Regions from separate parts of the Phyllobacterium sp. MT110 genome, predicted to be linked through region 3. Evidence: riboswitches for the same ligand, from Rfam matches in the RefSeq annotation. Region 3 holds a riboswitch; each other region holds the start of a gene.

Region 1 (4,355 bases), on a different contig from region 3:
CTTGCCTTTGGTGCATCCGATGCATCGGTCCTCTCCGTCGTGAAGTCCCTGATTGCCGGATCCGATACCACAGACAATGCGCTCTCCGTCCGCGACCGCATCATCATTTACGATATCCGCCTGCCGCGCGTCATTCTCGGGGCGCTGATCGGCGCGTCCCTTGCCGTATCGGGTGCAGTCATGCAGGGATTGTTCCGCAATCCGCTGGCCGACCCCGGCATCGTCGGCGTCTCGGCGGGCGCCGGGCTTGGCGCGGTCAGCATCATCGTTCTCGGCGGAACCTTCCTCGCCCCGGTGATCGCCCTGTTCAGTCTCTATGCCTTGCCGCTCGCCGCTTTCTTCGGCGCCCTCATCTTCACGCTCGTCCTCTACCACGTCGCGACACGGCGCGGGCAGACATCCATCGCCACCATGCTGCTCGCCGGTATTGCGCTCGGCGCCATGGCCGCCGCCTATATCGGTGTCCTGGTCTATGTCACCGACGACAAACAGTTGCGCGATCTGACATTCTGGGGGCTGGGATCGCTGGCGGGAGCCAATTGGGTCAAGATCGCCGCATCAGGCCCGCTCATTGCGCTCGCCCTCGTCATTTCACCGTTCCTCGCCCGCGGCCTCAACGGGCTCGCCCTCGGGGAAGCATCGGCCAGCCATCTCGGCATCCCGGTACAGCGGTTCAAACGCATCGCCATTGTCACCGTCGCTGCCGCCACCGGCGCATCGGTTGCGGTCAGCGGCGGCATCGGTTTTGTCGGCGTCGTCGTTCCGCATCTGCTGCGCCTCGTGATCGGCCCCGATCATCGCTATCTCCTGCCTGCCGCCGCCCTCCTTGGCGCCAGCCTGCTGCTGATTGCCGATGCGGTCAGCCGCACCATCGTTGCACCGTCCGAACTGCCGATCGGCATCGTCACGGCGGCCGTCGGCGCACCGTTCTTCCTGTGGATATTGCTGCGCCGCCGCGGCATTCTGGACCTCTGACCATGATCCGTGTTTCCAATGTCTCCGTATCCCTCGGCCGAAACAGAATTGTCGAGGACGTATCCTTTGATGCGCAGGCCGGCGCATTCACAGTTATCGTCGGACCCAACGGGTCAGGTAAAACGACCCTGATGCGCGCACTCTCCGGTGATCTGCCACATGAGGGCGTCATCAGCATCAACGGCACGCCGATCGACCGGCTGAAGCTCTGGCAGATGGCAACCATGCGGGCGATCCTGCCGCAATCCACCTCGCTGTCCTTTCCGTTTACCGTGCGTGAGATCGTCAAGCTGGGCATGACCAGCGGCCGCTCCGGTGCTTCGCGCCACAACGTCGACACACTGCCCGATGAAGCGCTTGAGCGCGTTGACCTCGCGGGTTTCGGCGGGCGGTTCTATCAGGAACTCTCCGGCGGCGAGCAGCAGCGGGTGCAACTGGCGCGCGTCCTCTGCCAGGTCTGGCAGCCGGTGCTCGACGGCCAGCCGCGCTTTCTGTTTCTCGATGAGCCGGTGTCGAGCCTCGATATCAAACATCAGCTGATCATCATGCAGATTGCCCGCGACTTTGCCGATCGCGGTGGCGGGGTCATCGCTATCCTGCATGACCTCAACCTCACCTCCATGTTTGCCGACAGGGTCGTGGTCATGCACAGGGGGAGGGCCGATTCTGTGGGCACCCCCACGGAGGTCTTGACGGATGACCGCATCCTGCGCGTCTATGAATGTGCGCTCAAGGTAGGCGGTCTGCCCGGAAAATCCGTGCCGTTCGTCTTGCCGCAATCCGCAGTGCTCTGAGCACGCGAAGATGCCACCATCCACCTATTGACTAAAAATGGCGATTTGATACTAAATATAGATGTTATGGTTCTCCCCGAGTCGCAAGACCGGGAGCTAAGAGGGAAGCCGGTGAAATGTCCTGGACATTGAGGCCGGCGCTGCCCCCGCAACTGTAAACAGCGAGTTGTTGTCGACAATGCCACTGGAGCCGCGCTTCGGGAAGGCCGACACCAGCGCCGACCTGTGAGCCAGGAGACCTGCCATGACATGATGAACGTCCACGGGCGGGGTGTCCCGGTGTGTCGCTTGCAATGGTCGGCCGCAAGCTGATCGGATTCTTGCACGCGTGCGCTCGACCTTTGCCCCCAACATTTGGGGTATAAGCACATGTCTCTTTCTCTTCAAACCACCCGCGTCGACGGTCAGTCGCCGGTTCGTCCCGCCGAATTGCTGCCATTATCCAGCGAGCCCGGCTATCGCGTCATTCGCCGCAATGGCTCGGTCACACCCTTCGACCCGCTGAAAATCACCGTTGCTCTCACCAAAGCCTTCCTCGCCGTCGAAGGCAACGTCGCTGCCGGTTCGCGCCGTGTGCACGATGTCGTCGAAGGCTTGACCGCCGACATCGTGACAACATTGAAGCGCCGCAGCAGCGAAGGACGTCTGTTCCACATCGAGGATGTGCAGGATCAGGTCGAACTTGCCCTCATGCGCAGCGAAAACCACAAGGTTGCGCGTGCTTACGTGCTCTACCGGGAAGAACGCGCGAGAGAACGCGCAAAACTGGTGGAACCCGTGGCCGCAACCGGCCCGTCCCTCAACGTCACCCTGCCTGATGGGACCAGGGCACCGCTCGATGCGGCGCGCCTCGCCCGCATCATCGATGAAGCCTGCGAAGGACTTGAGGGGGTCAGCGCCGCGCCGATCCTGAGCGAAACCCAGCGCAATCTCTATGACGGTATCACCCTCGACGAACTATCGCTTGCACCCATTCTGGCGGCACGCACACTCGTTGAAACCGAACCGAACTACTCATTTGTCACTGCCCGGCTGCTTCTCGACAAGCTGCGCCGCGAAGCCTTGAGCTTTGTCTTCGGCAGGCCCGAACAGGCGACCCAGCATGAAATGGCAGAACGCTATGCCGATTATTTCCCCGCCTATGTGAAGGCCGGCATTGAAGCCGAACTGCTCGATCCGGAACTCGCCCGCTTCGACCTGCGGAAAATATCAGCAGCCCTGAAGCCGGAACGCGACCTGCAGTTCCAGTATCTTGGCCTGCAGACATTGTATGATCGTTATCTCCAGCAGACACGTGGTATCCGGTTCGAACTGCCACAGGCCTTCCTGATGCGCGTTGCCATGGGCCTCGCCACCCGTGAGATCGACCGGGAAGCGCGCGCCATCGAATTCTACGACCTGCTGTCGTCGTTCGACTTCATGGCTTCCACCCCGACCTTGTTCAATTCGGGCACGCTGCGCCCGCAGCTTTCCTCCTGCTTCCTGACCACCGTCGCCGACGATCTCGATGGCATCTTCAAGGCGGTGAAGGACAATGCGCTCCTGGCAAAATATTCCGGTGGCCTCGGCAATGACTGGACGCCAGTGCGTGGCCTTGGAGCCCATATCAAGGGAACCAACGGCGAAAGCCAAGGCGTTGTACCGTTCCTGAAAGTGGCCAACGATACGGCCATCGCGGTCAATCAGGGCGGCAAGCGCAAGGGCGCGGTCTGCGCCTATCTCGAAACCTGGCATGTCGACATCGAGGAGTTCCTCGATCTGCGCAAGAATACCGGTGACGACCGCCGCCGCACCCACGACATGAACACCGCCAACTGGGTGCCTGACCTGTTCATGAGCCGCGTCGAGGCGGACGAGTCATGGACCCTGTTCTCACCCGACGAGATGCCGGATTTGCACGACCTCTATGGCGCGGCATTCAAATCCGCCTACGAGGCCTGTGAAGCCAAGGCCGCACGCGGGGAAATCCGTGTCTTCCGCACCGTGCGGGCACTGGATCTCTGGCGCCGGATTTTGACGATGCTGTTCGAGACCGGCCACCCATGGGTCACGTTCAAGGACCCCTGCAATATTCGCTCGCCGCAGGGTCATGTCGGCGTGGTGCATTCCTCGAACCTGTGCACGGAAATTACCCTCAACACATCGAAGGATGAGGTTGCGGTGTGCAACCTCGGCTCGATCAATCTTGCCAATCACATTGCAGCCGAAGGTCTCGACCTCAAGCGTCTGGCGCGCACTGTGGCAACGGCCATGCGCATGCTCGACAATGTCATCGACATCAACTTCTACACGATCCCGGAAGCGCGCCATTCCAACCTGCGTCACCGTCCGGTCGGCCTCGGGCTGATGGGCTTCCAGGATGCATTGCAGGCTCTGCGTATTCCCTATGCCTCCAACGAGGCCGTGGCTTTCGCCGATCTCAGCATGGAAGCCATTTCCTATCACGCCATTTCGGCATCGGTTGACCTCGCCAGCGAACGTGGCAGCTATCCGAGCTTCAGCGGTTCGCTCTGGTCAAAAGGCATTCTCCCGATCGATTCCATTGAACTGCTCGATCAGGCCCGCATGGCGGCGGGTGCCAGGCTT
Region 2 (4,355 bases), 840 kb from region 3:
AAATCCTGAATGCCGCGCTCGACCAGATCGAGAACCTGCTCGGCAGCCACAGCCGATGAAACCAGCGCATGGGTCTGCGGATCGTTTTCCAGCCCCTCGAACCGCTCGGCCAGCCATGCGGGGATGTGAGTCCCGGCCTTCGAGCAGAAATTGGTGACCTGCGTGAAATTATGGATCGGCAGGATGCCCGGCAGGATCGGAATATAGATACCGGCGCGACGGACCTTTTCGACATAACGCTCGTAGAGATCGTTCTCGAAGAAGAACTGCGTGATCGCCCGCGTCGCGCCATTGTCGACCTTGCGCTTGAGCATGTCGATATCGGTGGCGAAATCCGGGCTCTCCGGATGCTTTTCCGGATAGGCGGAAACGGAAATGTCGAAATCGGCAAAGGCCTTCAGCCCGGCGACGAGATCGGCACCGTTTTCATAGCCGCCGGGTGTCGGCTTGTAATGGGCACCGACGCCGCCGGCCGGATCGCCGCGCAGGGCAACGAAGCGCTTCACGCCCATGGCCGCAAATTCGCGCACCACGGTATCAACCTCTTCCTTCGTCGCATCGACGCAGGTCAGGTGCGCGGCGGCGTTGACGTCCGTTTCGGTCAGGATGCGCTTGATCGTGCGGGCCGTGCGCTCGCGGGTGGAACCGCCGGCGCCGTAGGTTACCGACACGAATTCGGGATTGAGCGGCGCAAGACGCGTCACGGTTTCCCACAGGCGCTCTTCCATCACCTCGGTCTTCGGCGGGAAGAATTCAAAGGAAACCTTGATATTGGTTCCAAGGTCGGCACGGCGGGATTGGCGGAAAAAGCTCATCAGACACTCTCCGTTACGCGGGAGGTTAAAGCGGGATCAGCGATCAGCAGGCGTGGGTCGCGTGCCAACCACAGTTTGACGGTCAGTTTGTCTTTGTCTTTTGGTTCGAGTTCGATGCTGTTTTCCAGCGCCAGCCCGGCCTCGGTCAGCCAGTCACGCATCTGGTTGTCGTTGAAGCCAAGCCGTATATGCGCATGGCTGTCCCGCAGGAATTCAAGATCGTGCGGGGCGAAATCGACGATCAGCATGCGCCCGCCCGCACGCAAGGCGCGTGCGGCCTCGCGGATGGCCTCGGCAGGATTGTCGAGGAAGTGCAGCACCTGATGAACGGTCACCAGATCGAAAGACTCCCGGTCAACCGGCAGCGAATAGACATCGCCCTGGCGGACCTGCGCATTGGTGATGCCCGACCGGTCAAGATTGGAGCGGGCAATGGTCAGCATGTCGCGATTGATATCGATGCCGACACCGCGCACGTAAAGCGGGGCAAACAGTTCGAGAAGACGGCCGGTGCCGGTGCCCACGTCAAGCATCGCCTGGAACGGCGTGCGCCCGATGATCTTCGTCAGCGCGGCTTCCACCGCGCCATCCGGCACATGCAGCGAACGGATAGCGTCCCAGCTGGTGGCATTGGCACTGAAATAGGCGGCGGCCCGCTCGCGGCGCTGCAGCTTCACCGAGCCGAGCCGCTCGATATCGCGCTCCAGCAATGGATCGGACACATCAAGACGATCGAGCAGGATCCGGGCGATATCGCCAACCACCAGGGATTCAGCGAGGCGGAAATAGGCCCAGGAGCCCTCCTGATAACGGTTGATCAGATTGGCTTCGAACAGCAGCTTGAGATGGCGGGAGACGCGTGGCTGCGACTGCCCGAGGATGGAGGTCAGATCGGAAACCGTCAGATCCCCCCGGGACAACAGCGCCAGAATGCGCAGGCGGCTGGGTTCCGCCGCTGCCTTCAGCGTATCGACCATCAGGTCAAGATTGAGATCACGTTTGTCCATCAAGGTATCCTCAAAAGATATAAAGATATGTTTATGTGAGAAATACAGATTTGGCAAGTTTTGTTTTTCCGTTGACGGCAAATTTTGTCGCGTTTGAAATAGGCTGGTATATCGATCAGCGAATCGGCGGGAAGACAGTGCAATGAGTTCAGGAACCAACCGCCAAAGGGCCATCGGCAAGGCGCTGACACTGCTTTTGCCGGCCGTACCCTACTCGGATTCCGAGCCCATACGCGCCGCCGCCACGGCACCGCACATGAAAAGCCTGCCACCACCCATTGCGGTGTGGCTGGCCACAGTCGCCCATGTCCGCCATCAGCACACGGACTACGATGCGCTGCGCGACGAGGGCTATGACAAGGAGTCGGCCCGTTTCTTCGTGCTCGAGGCCATCAACCGGAAATTGACGGAATGGCGGGCGACGCGGCTGCTGGATCCGGACGAGGACGATCCGAGCTGAAATCAGCGCCTGTATCCCACTGATCTTCATAGATGAGCTGGTCCAGCGGCAACCGTTCGCGCCAGCCGCGCTTTTGCAGCTCCGGCTGATCGTAGAGCTGGTCGACATAGCCGATGCAGAGATAGGCGATGATCTCGACATGATCGGGGATGGCCAGAATGCGGCGCATGTCCCGGTCATGGTAGATGCTGACCCAGCCGACGCCGATGCCTTCCGCCCGCGCCGCCAGCCACAGGTTCTGCACGGCACAGACGGTGCTGTAGACATCCATCTGCCGGTTATGGGTGCGCCCCAGAACGACATCGCCGCCGCGTGTCCGGTCGCAGGTGATGCACAGATTGACCGGCGCCTTCACGATGCCCTCAAGCTTCAGCGAGGCGTAGAGCGCCTGGCGCTCGTCGGTGAACATGGCCTTTGCTTCTGCATTGGCGCGGGTAAAGGCCTGATGCACCTCGGCCTTGCGTGCCGCGTCGCGGATGAGAATGAAATTCCACGGCTGCATGAACCCCACCGACGGCGCGTGATGGGCGGCATCGAGCAGCCGCAGCAGCACTTCGTCGTCGACGGGCCTTGGCAGGAACTGGTCGCGCACATCGCGGCGGGTATGGATGGCTTTGTAGACGGCGGCGCGCTCGTCCGCGGAAAAATCGGCGGCGGCCACGGGACCACAGGCAGAGTCGTGCATCGTTTGCTCCCAACAATGCGAGGGTCAGATTGATCTGACCCCAGACACCTCCCCGCTGTCCGTGCGGTTTCGGCTATCCGGTCCGGCCGGTCTTCTGACTGAGGTTCACCTGAACCGCGCGCCTTCCGGGTTTCCCCGTGGCAATCTGCGCGGCCCATCCCCTATACAGCGTTGGGCACGTGCCGGATTTGCACCGGCTTCCCGATTCTCCTGCATGCAGGCACCGGACCTGCATTCCATTCGCCACAGATCGGCGAAGGACGCAAGCGTCAGCCCGGATAAATCCATTGCTCCGGCAGGCGCGCATCGATTTTTTCACCGGAATGGATGATTCCCGGCACTTCAACCCAGACGACGATGCCACGCAGCCGCTTCGACGCTTTGACGAAGTCGAGCGCCGTCGCGGTGTGATCGGGGGTTTGCGCCCGCTCGGCGATGGAGCGTCCGGCGACCTTGCACGGCGCGTTCTGCCCGTCGACCTTCAGCGTCACGCCGCCTTCGAAGAACAGCAGCGTGCGCGGCGGCAGCATGGAAAGCGAGGGAATGCCATCGACAACCATGTTGGCGCCGATCCATTCGGGTTTGACTTCCGCAAGGCCCATGGCGCCGGCAATCATTGCAAGCTCGTCGGCCGCCAGAACGGAAATATGCCGTTCGTTGCGCATCTCCGTTCCGCGCGGGTACCAGGGCTCGCGCCCGCCGGACCGGCGCGTCAGGCCGGCATGATAATCGCCGCGGATGCCTTCAAAGGTGAGATCGAGCGTGTCCGTGGCAGCGGTGACAAAACTGTCTTTCGGCGCCTGGAACAGGCCGCTCACCCGCCCGACAATCTTGCGGGCCGGAAGGATGTCCGTTCTGGTTGCGAAAAGATCTGTCATGACGGCACTCCGGTGAAATCAGCCGCATCTTAGGAAAATTGCTTGTTAAAACCAGCCAATATCACTGATGGAAACGTCAAAATTGGTGATGGGAGGGCGTTGCCGCCCTCCCGGTCGCATCAGCGTGTCAGAGGCTTGTAGCTCGGACGCTTCGGATTGACGCTGTCCGGTCCGAGACGACGGATCTTGTCGTTCTCATAGTCCTGGAAGTTGCCTTCGAACCATTCGACGTGGCTGTCGCCTTCGAAGGCCAGGATGTGCGTCGCCAGCCGGTCAAGGAACATGCGGTCGTGGCTGATGATAACGGCGCAGCCGGCGTATTTTTCCAGCGCGTCTTCCAGTGCCGCCAGCGTTTCGGTGTCAAGATCGTTGGTCGGTTCGTCGAGCAGCAGGACATTGCCGCCGGACTGCAGCATCTTGGCAAGATGCACGCGGTTGCGCTGACCGCCGGAGAGATTGCCGACCTTCTGCTGCTGGTCGCCGCCCTTGAAGTTGAACGCCGAGACATAG
Region 3 (4,355 bases):
TTGCCGCCTGTACGAGATTGGCGGTTCCCTCGCTGCGGATGCGGGCATTGCGGCTGATGAAATCCTTCATCGCCGCTGGACTGACACCATGCGGCAAATCCGTGAGCTGATGTATGATCACATCGGGCTCGGCCTCAGCAACAACGGATTTGAGTTTTTCGGCGTCAAAAACATCGACAATGGCCGGCTCAACCCCGATCTGGCGCAAGGAAGCGGCCTTCTCGGCGCTTCGCGTGGTGCCGGTCACCACATATCCGGCCTCCACCAACAGCGGTGCAAGCCGCCTGCCAACCGCGCCGCTGGCGCCTGCGAGAAAGATTTTCCTGATCATGTGTCTGTCTCCTGTCATTGCCTGCAATTCGTCTTGCGCCACCAAGACGAGACAGCCCAATCGAACGTGACATGCCCCTCACACTTTTCGACCTAGACGGGTTCGAGCATGCCAAACCAGGCAACCAGCCCGAGCACGACAATGCCCAGTGCGATCTCCGTCAGGGTTCCGAGCCGTATGGCGCGTATGGAACCTGCCTCGCTGGTGCGCATGCGCGGCACGAAAACATACCGGTTGATCAGGGCCAGTCCGGTCAGCACCACAACCAGAATGATCTTCAGCACCAGCAAGGCCTGATAGGGGGATGTCCAATCAGCCGGCAGACGTCGAAGGACAAGCGTGGTATTGACCACGCCGGATGCGATCACCAATGCGACGGCCGCATGACCGGCCGACGAAAACCGCATGAGCGCCGTTCGCGCGGCCCCACGCCATTCCACCTGGCGCAACCGGCCAAGGATCAGCACGACCGGTATCAGCGCTCCGATCCACGCGCCGCCCGAGAGCACATGCACCATATCGTTGAAACGGTGGGCCGCGCCGATCCAACCCTCCCGCATTGTGGCATGGCCGGAAAATGCCAGGCTTGCCAGGAGCAGCCCCGAAGCCATGGCAAGAGCGATGCGCGCGCGGGGTGGCGACAGAGCCAATGCGGGCAACAAAAGCAGCGCCGCCGCGACCTGTATCGCCCAGCCGCGGCCGACACTTGTCTCAAGCAGCACGTCCCGGATGGTTCCGAGATCGACGGCATCGCTCCAGCCCTGCCCGATCATTCCAGCCTGCAGCGGCAGCGCGGCAAAGATCGTTCCGATAGCCAGAAAGACCGCGATCCCGCTCGCAGGACGCAGGCGCTCCCCGATCTCCAGCGCCAGGGGTTTGGGCACAAGCAGTGCGAGGTAGGCAAACGCGCCCCACAGGAACATCGTGGACGTATTGTGCACGAACCTGCACAGAACAAGCGTGGTCTCCAACCCCATCAGGGTTTGACGGTGAATGTATAGCTGCCCTTGGTCTTGTGACCGTCGGTGGAAAGTGCGGTCCAGTTCACGGTATATTCCCCCGACGCGAGGGGTGCCGACAGCGGAATGACCAGTGTCTTGTGGTTGTTGATCGACAGTTTGGCCTGCCCCGTCGATATGGTCGCCTTGCCCGGGCCGGTGATCGTTGCACCTGAGAATTTCAGGTTCAAACCCTCGGAAAACGTCAGATCGATCTCGACGGGCGAGACCTTCATGATGGCGTTTTCGGCCGGAACTGCCGATTCAAGATGGGCGTGCGCCAATACCTGCCCCAACAGGCCGGCATTAAGGACCGTTGCGACAGCAAAAATACGAATGAGCCGTGACATGAGAACTCCTGTGAGCGGGCGGATTTGACGGATCCGGAGAAAGGGTGCGACCGCGCGGCGAAAGCTAAGCCTGATTTTTGCCGGGATCATGGCAGAATCCCTGTGGGGCGCGACGGCACGCAGGCGGCAGCGCGTAGCATCCACCGGCGGCCGTCGCTGCTCATTTCCGTACAGCTGCGCGGCTCGACATCGATGCGCCAGAATGCGGAATCCGGTGCCTGCAACACGCTCAGAACAGCGGCGCGAATGACGGAAGCGTGTGTTACCACGACTGTGTGACCGCCATCATGCATATGCGCGCTCATCCAATCTGCAATCCTGACGAGAAAATCATGGATGGATTCGCCGCCATGCGGGGCCGAGGCGGGATTGTTCATCCAGTCCGTCACATCGTCCGGGTGAGCTTCGTGGACAGCGGCGAGTGTCCTCCCCGCCCATTTCCCGTAATCGATATCCGCCAACGCCGCATCGACAACGGATTCCAGACCCAGGGCATCGGCGGTTTGCCGGGCGCGCAGCGCCGGACTGGTCAAAACATGGTGCGCGCGGCGCAAATGCCCGGCAATGGCCTGCAGGTTTTGGGCTTCCCCGGGTTCAAGCGCTTCGTCGGCGGGGAAAGCACCTGTGCGGACCGCCGGTGTGGCGCCATGGCAAACAAGGGTCAACCGCGTGGCTCTGGCCAAAATATCCCTCAAAACCCTCAGGAGAAAACCGTAAACAGCCTGCAGACCGTTCATTGACAGTCTGCGGCGCGCACAGATATAACCGTGCTGTTGCGAGTTTGGAAGCCGGTGAAATTCCGGAGCGGTCGCGCCACTGTAATTAATCAGTCCTTTTTCACTGATTGAAAGCCAGACCCTGGCCGCAACATCATTTATTCCGTTAGTGAACGCGTCATTCTGGGAGAAAATTCATGTCCGATATCGCTCTTACGCCGTCAGCAGGCGTCACGCCCATTCCTCTTGGCGAAGTCTTGCCCTGGGCCATTTTCGGCGGGCTGATCATGCTGCTCGCAATCTATTTCATTGGTGCGGAAGAAGGTGCGATGTCGCTCTTCTCGGGCATGTATGTGCACGAATTCGTTCATGACGGCCGCCATCTCCTCGGTTTTCCCTGCCACTGAGGAAACGAAACAATGACAAGAGATCTTTTGATCCGCGGCATGATCGCAGGGGTCATCGCCGGGTTGTTGGCGTTCGGGTTTGCCCGGGTATTCGGCGAACCGCAGGTTGATCATGCCATTGCCTTCGAGGAAAAGATGAGCCAGGCGGCCGGCGCAGCGGCTGAACCGGAGCTTGTCACACGGGCGACACAGGCCGGCATCGGCCTGTTTACCGGCATTGTCGTCTACAGTGCCGCACTTGGCGGATTGTTCTCCCTGGTCTTTGCCTTCGTGCATGGCCGGGTCAGTTCCCTCAGCCCGCGTAGTACGGCGGCCCTGCTGGCGCTCGCAGGTTTTGTGGCAATTGTTCTCGTTCCCTGCATCAAGTACCCGATGAATCCGCCTGCGGTTGGCAGCCCGGATACCATCGGGGCCAGAACGGAACTGTTCTTCGTCATGCTGGTGGTTTCGCTCGGTGCCCTTGCGGCGGCTGTGGGTCTGGCAAAGCGCCTTTATGCCCAGCACGGCGCATGGAACGCGACATTGATGGCCGGTGCAGCCTATGTCGTGTTCATTGCGCTGGTGCAATACGCGCTTCCCGCCATCAATGAAGTTCCCGAACAGTTCTCACCGACCGTTCTCTGGAATTTCCGCGTCGCATCGCTGGGCATCCATGTGATCGTCTGGACAACGCTTGGTCTGCTCTTCGGCGCTTTGGCTGAACGGGTTCTGGCCGGACAGCGTCCGCGCTATCGCCTGCATGCGGCACGCTGAGCGCAGTCGCGCCATTTCTGAACGCCCGCGGGCGTTCAGGCTTCCGCTGCCGATGGGACTGTCATGAGACCGCAACGCTTCGATATCCCCATGGGATGCCCGGCAGGCTGGCTTCTGGCTCTGGTCGCATGCCTGTTCATGCTGCAAACCGCAAGCGGATGGGCGCACCGCAGCAGCGCCGGTACCGATACGTCGGGCATTTCCATTCCAAGCCTGTCCCATGGTGAAATGGCGGTTATCGCCGACTACCGCAAGCCGATCCTCGATCTGGCGGCCCGCATGACCCGCACCGATGAGAAATTCCGGCGGCTGCTGAACTACACCAATATCCAATACAGCTATTGTCTCTGGGGCATTGTCCCCGGCAGCATTGCGGATGAGCAAAGCCCGTTCAATGCCTGTTCGCACGCCTATCTTGCTGCGACGAAGGCTGTGCTTGTGTATATGCGTGACATGCCTGAACACCGGGACGCCGTCAGTACCCTGGTCTCCGATCTCGATGCCACACTTGTGCACAATGGCGGCTCTTTCGTCATGTGCCAGTATAGCGGCGATCCCTACAACACGGCTGACATCATCAGACCGCGTTGGGGCGATGTGCCTGGACACCTGACCAGCCTGTTTTCCTTCCTGGGATTCGCGATGCTGCTTGCTTCGGCGGTTTTTGCCCTCATCCGTCTGACACGCCCGCCACGACAGCCCGTCAACGCCTGATCAAGGCTATGGCCTTTAGGTCACACCGCGCATGTCTTGCCGCCAAACCCCAGATCGCCCTTTCCGCTGTGCGCGACTTGACGTAA
Region 4 (4,355 bases), 730 kb from region 3:
CCGACAAGGCGAGGGCGAGCAGCATTCTTTTCATCAAATTCTCCGTAGCTGAGCAGTTTGTTTTGTGGTTGGTCCGGGTGCTTCGAACACCATGAGGTCGCGATCCTGCGACGGATGGCGCAGGCGCAGGACATCGAGATCGAAGACATCGCTGACGATGCGCGGCGTCAGCGTTTCGTCGGGCGTGCCGGCGGCGACAAGCTGGGCGGCATGCATGACGGCGACGTGGGTTGCAAACGGCGCCACCAGCGGCAGGTCGTGCAGCACCGCTATAACAGTCACATCGAGACCGGCGACGAGCGCCAGCAGTTCGCTGCGCGCCTTCGGGTCGAGGTGATTGGTGGGTTCGTCGAGAAACAGGATGTCCGGCTGCTGGGCGATGGCGCGCGCCAGCTGCACGCGCTGCCTTTCGCCGCCGGAGAGCGAGCCGATGGGACGGCGCGAAAACGCGGCGATCCCGGCGCGGAGCAGGGCTTCCGTCACGATATCCCGGTCCTTCGCCTTGGTCAGGGTGCCGGTGTGCGGAATGCGGCCAAGGGAGACATAATCGTCCACCAGCAATTGCGGGTCCGGCATGTCGGTCTGGCCGACGAAGGCAAATCTCCTGGCCCGTTCCTTCGGCGGCAGCCGGTCTATTGCCGCGCCGTCGAGATGGATGCTGCCGGAGGAGGGGCGCTGCAGCCCGGCCAGCATGCGCAAAAGCGTGGATTTCCCGGCGCCGTTCGGCCCGATAATGGCAAGTCGCGCGCCGCGCGCGATGTCGAGCGATACCTCATCCACCAGCGTCTGGCCGGCGGTGCGGAACGTCACCTCGTCGGCACGCAGGGCGACGTGGTTCATGGGCGGATATCCGTGACTGCAGGCAAGGCACATGGTGTCAAATCCCAACCGGTAAACGTCGTGTTATCGCGGACGCTCCGTTCTCGTATAGTAACGTTATAACATTGGTCAATACCCGGTGTGTCATAGGTGCGCCGGAATGCGTGCGAGTGTCTTGTCCCAAAGGCCTTGCGGGCGCTGTGATGCTTTGGACCAGCCATCGGCGAGCGCGTGATACATCCGGGCGAAGTCCAGAAGATCGGCAAAGTCCGTGGCGGGATCGATATCGCCGAAGAGATATTGCGCCTTGCCGGGCGCCCGGAACGCCACGGTGCAGGGTCGTTCGCAGCCCGCCATGCAGCCAACACCGCGCACCTCATAGCCGAGCTGGCCATCGAGTTCCGCCCACAGCCTGTGGGCAAGGGTCTGTCCCGGTCGTGACAGTCCGTCAGCCGCCTTGCACTGGGTGCAGGCGATAATCTGGTGGTCGGGTCTTGGCGTGGTCATGCCGGTGCCTTGCCTTGTGGACAAAGGTTAGGGGAACGCGGCCAATGCACCATCGCGACAATGCGGGAGAGGACATCGCATCGCTCCCGGCACACCCCGTCCGGTTCGAATTGTAGATGAGATGGCAGGTCTCCTGGCTCGCGGGTCTCAGCTTCGCCTTGCCTTCCCGACCTTCCGGTCAGTGGCATGTCAGGCATCGCTCACCGCTTACAGTTGCGGGGGCAGCCACGGTCTCGGTCCCTTTTGGGTACGCCTCACCGTGTTCCCTTTTCATCTCCCGCGTTGTCGTGCGGAAGAAACCATCGGCGCGAATGCTATGCGGCCAGCCGCGCAGTTGCAAGCACGTTTATGCGGCAATTTTTACAGCTGCCAAAATTTTTGGCAAATGAAAGATTTCAATTGGCCGGTAACGCGCTAGAGTGCTGGGAGCATTTGTGGAACCGCAGTTTTTTGAATCAGACTTTTGAGGCGATATGGCAATTCACGCAGCAGTCTATCATCTGACACATTACCGGTATGACCGGCCCATCATGCTCGGGCCGCAGATCATCCGGCTCCAGCCGGCACCCCATTCCCGGACAAAAGTTCTCAGCCATTCCCTGAAAGTCAGTCCGGCCAATCATTTCGTCAACCTGCAGCAGGACCCCTACGGCAATTTCCTCGCCCGCTTCGTCTTTCCCGAACCGGTGACGGAGCTGAAGATCGAGGTCGATCTCGTCGCTGATATGACCGTCTATAATCCATTCGATTTCTTCGTCGAACCGGTCGCCGAGACCTGGCCGTTCAGCTATCCCGAAGAGATCAGCGACGACCTGTCGATCTATATGAAACCGCAACCGGCAGGACCGCTGGTTTCGGCTTTCCTTGCAACCATCGATCGCAGCCCGACGAACACGGTGAATTTCGTCGTTGATCTCAACGCACGTATCCAGCGCGAGATCGGCTATGTCATCCGCATGGAAACCGGGGTTCAGGAGCCGGACGCCACCTTGAACCTGCGCTCGGGATCGTGCCGGGATTCAAGCTGGCTGCTGGTGCAGGTGTTGCGCAATCTCGGTTTTGCCGCGCGGTTCGTCTCCGGCTATCTCATCCAGCTGAAGCCTGATCTTGTCGCCATCGATGGTCCCGCCGGCACCGACAAGGATTTCACCGACCTGCATGCCTGGTGCGAAGTCTATCTGCCGGGGGCGGGCTGGATCGGCCTCGACCCCACCTCCGGGCTTCTGACCGGCGAAAGCCACGTACCGCTTGCCGCTACGCCGCATTACCGCAACGCCGCACCGATTTCCGGCATGGCGGAATTCGCCAATGTGGAATTCGGTTTCGACATGCGCGTGACACGCGTATCCGAGCACCCGCGCATCACCAGGCCGTTTTCCGACGAATCCTGGAATGCGCTCGATGCGCTCGGCGAAAAGGTGGACGCGATCCTGAACGAGAGGGATGTACGCCTGACCATGGGCGGCGAGCCCACATTCGTGTCCATCGACGATTTCGAATCGGGCGAATGGAACACCGATGCGGTCGGGCCGACCAAGCGCGAAAAGGCCGACAGGCTGATCCGGCGGCTGCGCGAGCGTTTTGCGCCGGGTGGTTTTCTGCATTACGGGCAGGGCAAGTGGTATCCGGGCGAGAGCCTGCCGCGCTGGACGTTCTCGCTTTACTGGCGCAAGGACGGCAAGCCGATCTGGGTCAATCCCGACCTGATCGCGCCGGAGAACGGCAAGGCTGACGTCAAGCCGGAAGATGCCGGAAAACTCCTCGTCGCGTTGGCGCAGGAGCTTGGCGTTGAAGAAGAGATGGTGGCGCCCGCCTATGAAGATCCGGCGGAATGGATCATCAAGGAGGGCAACCTTCCCGACAATGTCGATCCGTCCAACTCCAGGCTCAAGGATCCGGAAGAGCGCAGCCGCATCGCCCGGGTTTTCGAGCGGGGCCTGACCGACCCAAGCGGTTTTGTCCTGCCGGTGCAGCGCTGGAACAGCCAGGCCTCCGGCCCGCGCTGGCGCAGCGAAAAATGGAAGACGCGGCGCGGCAAGTTGTTCCTGGTGCCGGGCGATTCGCCCGTCGGATACCGGCTGCCGCTCGGCGCCCTGCCGCATGTTCCGGCCTCGGAATATCCCTATATCGTGCCGGTCGATCCGTCGGTGGATCGCGGGGCGCTGCCGGACCCGGCACCGCAGGCGCGTGAGAACATCCTGGCGGTTGCCTCTTTCACTGCTGATGAAGGCAACCAGCAGGAGCGGGTCGAGCAGGAACTGGGGGAAATCGGCGGGGCCGTGCGCACCGCCATATCGGTCGAGCCGCGCGACGGGCGTCTCAGCGTGTTCATGCCGCCGGTGGAGGCGCTCGAGGACTATCTGGAACTGGTTGCGGCGGCGGAAGCTGCCGCCCACAAGCTCGGGCTGCCGGTCCATATCGAAGGTTACAGCCCGCCGCAGGATCACCGCATCAACGTCATCCGCGTTGCACCCGATCCCGGCGTGATCGAGGTGAATATCCATCCGGCGGCCAACTGGCGCGACTGCGTGGCAACGACAACGGCAATCTACGAGGAGGCCCGCCAGACGCGGCTCGGTGCCGACAAGTTCATGATCGATGGCCGCCATACCGGTACCGGCGGCGGCAACCATGTGGTGGTCGGCGGCGAAACACCGGCCAACAGCCCGTTCCTGCGCCGTCCTGATCTGCTCAAAAGCCTTGTCCTGCACTGGCAGCGCCATCCATCGCTGTCCTACCTGTTCTCCGGCCTGTTCATCGGGCCGACCAGCCAGGCACCGCGCATCGACGAGGCGCGGCATGACAGTCTCTACGAGCTGGAGATTGCCCTCTCGCAGGTGCCCCGGCCGGGCGAGGGCACGCCGCCTTTGCCCTGGCTGGTCGACCGGCTGTTCCGCAATCTGCTGGTGGATGTCACCGGCAACACGCACCGTTCGGAAATCTGCATCGACAAGCTGTTTTCCCCCGATGGTCCGACCGGCAGGCTCGGGCTGGTCGAGTTCCGCGGTTTCGAGATGCCGCCCAATGCG

Evidence for each region. A riboswitch is a leader RNA that binds a small molecule or an ion and turns the genes downstream of it on or off. The one in region 3 is predicted to bind cobalamin.
Region 1: it holds a riboswitch for cobalamin, as region 3 does, so the genes downstream of both, AC1Q5O_RS16410 (ribonucleoside-diphosphate reductase subunit alpha) here and AC1Q5O_RS05465 (CbtB domain-containing protein) in region 3, are expected to answer to the same signal.
Region 2: it holds a riboswitch for cobalamin, as region 3 does, so the genes downstream of both, bluB (5,6-dimethylbenzimidazole synthase) here and AC1Q5O_RS05465 (CbtB domain-containing protein) in region 3, are expected to answer to the same signal.
Region 4: it holds a riboswitch for cobalamin, as region 3 does, so the genes downstream of both, AC1Q5O_RS01545 (DUF1636 family protein) here and AC1Q5O_RS05465 (CbtB domain-containing protein) in region 3, are expected to answer to the same signal.

What each region holds. Positions count from the first base shown of each region.
Region 1 is NZ_JBXAFE010000003.1:266,688-271,042, reverse strand. Features, by position in the region: gene AC1Q5O_RS16420 (FecCD family ABC transporter permease) at 1-975, shown strand, start outside; gene AC1Q5O_RS16415 (heme ABC transporter ATP-binding protein) at 978-1,769, shown strand; cobalamin riboswitch at 1,820-2,030, shown strand; gene AC1Q5O_RS16410 (ribonucleoside-diphosphate reductase subunit alpha) at 2,139-4,355, shown strand, end outside.
Region 2 is NZ_JBXAFE010000001.1:1,885,712-1,890,066, forward strand. Features, by position in the region: gene metF (methylenetetrahydrofolate reductase [NAD(P)H]) at 1-815, opposite strand, end outside; gene AC1Q5O_RS09635 (ArsR/SmtB family transcription factor) at 815-1,822, opposite strand; gene AC1Q5O_RS09640 (DUF2293 domain-containing protein) at 1,965-2,282, shown strand; gene bluB (5,6-dimethylbenzimidazole synthase) at 2,215-2,967, opposite strand; cobalamin riboswitch at 3,035-3,210, opposite strand; gene AC1Q5O_RS09650 (MOSC domain-containing protein) at 3,237-3,845, opposite strand; gene ettA (energy-dependent translational throttle protein EttA) at 3,965-4,355, opposite strand, start outside.
Region 3 is NZ_JBXAFE010000001.1:1,048,471-1,052,825, reverse strand. Features, by position in the region: gene AC1Q5O_RS05485 (NAD-dependent epimerase/dehydratase family protein) at 1-331, opposite strand, end outside; gene copD (copper homeostasis membrane protein CopD) at 424-1,308, opposite strand; gene copC (copper homeostasis periplasmic binding protein CopC) at 1,308-1,679, opposite strand; gene AC1Q5O_RS05470 (histidine phosphatase family protein) at 1,766-2,416, opposite strand; cobalamin riboswitch at 2,410-2,560, shown strand; gene AC1Q5O_RS05465 (CbtB domain-containing protein) at 2,593-2,802, shown strand; gene AC1Q5O_RS05460 (CbtA family protein) at 2,815-3,555, shown strand; gene AC1Q5O_RS05455 (hypothetical protein) at 3,619-4,269, shown strand.
Region 4 is NZ_JBXAFE010000001.1:316,639-320,993, forward strand. Features, by position in the region: gene AC1Q5O_RS01535 (ABC transporter substrate-binding protein) at 1-34, opposite strand, end outside; gene AC1Q5O_RS01540 (ABC transporter ATP-binding protein) at 34-840, opposite strand; gene AC1Q5O_RS01545 (DUF1636 family protein) at 964-1,326, opposite strand; cobalamin riboswitch at 1,433-1,645, opposite strand; gene AC1Q5O_RS01550 (transglutaminase family protein) at 1,800-4,355, shown strand, end outside.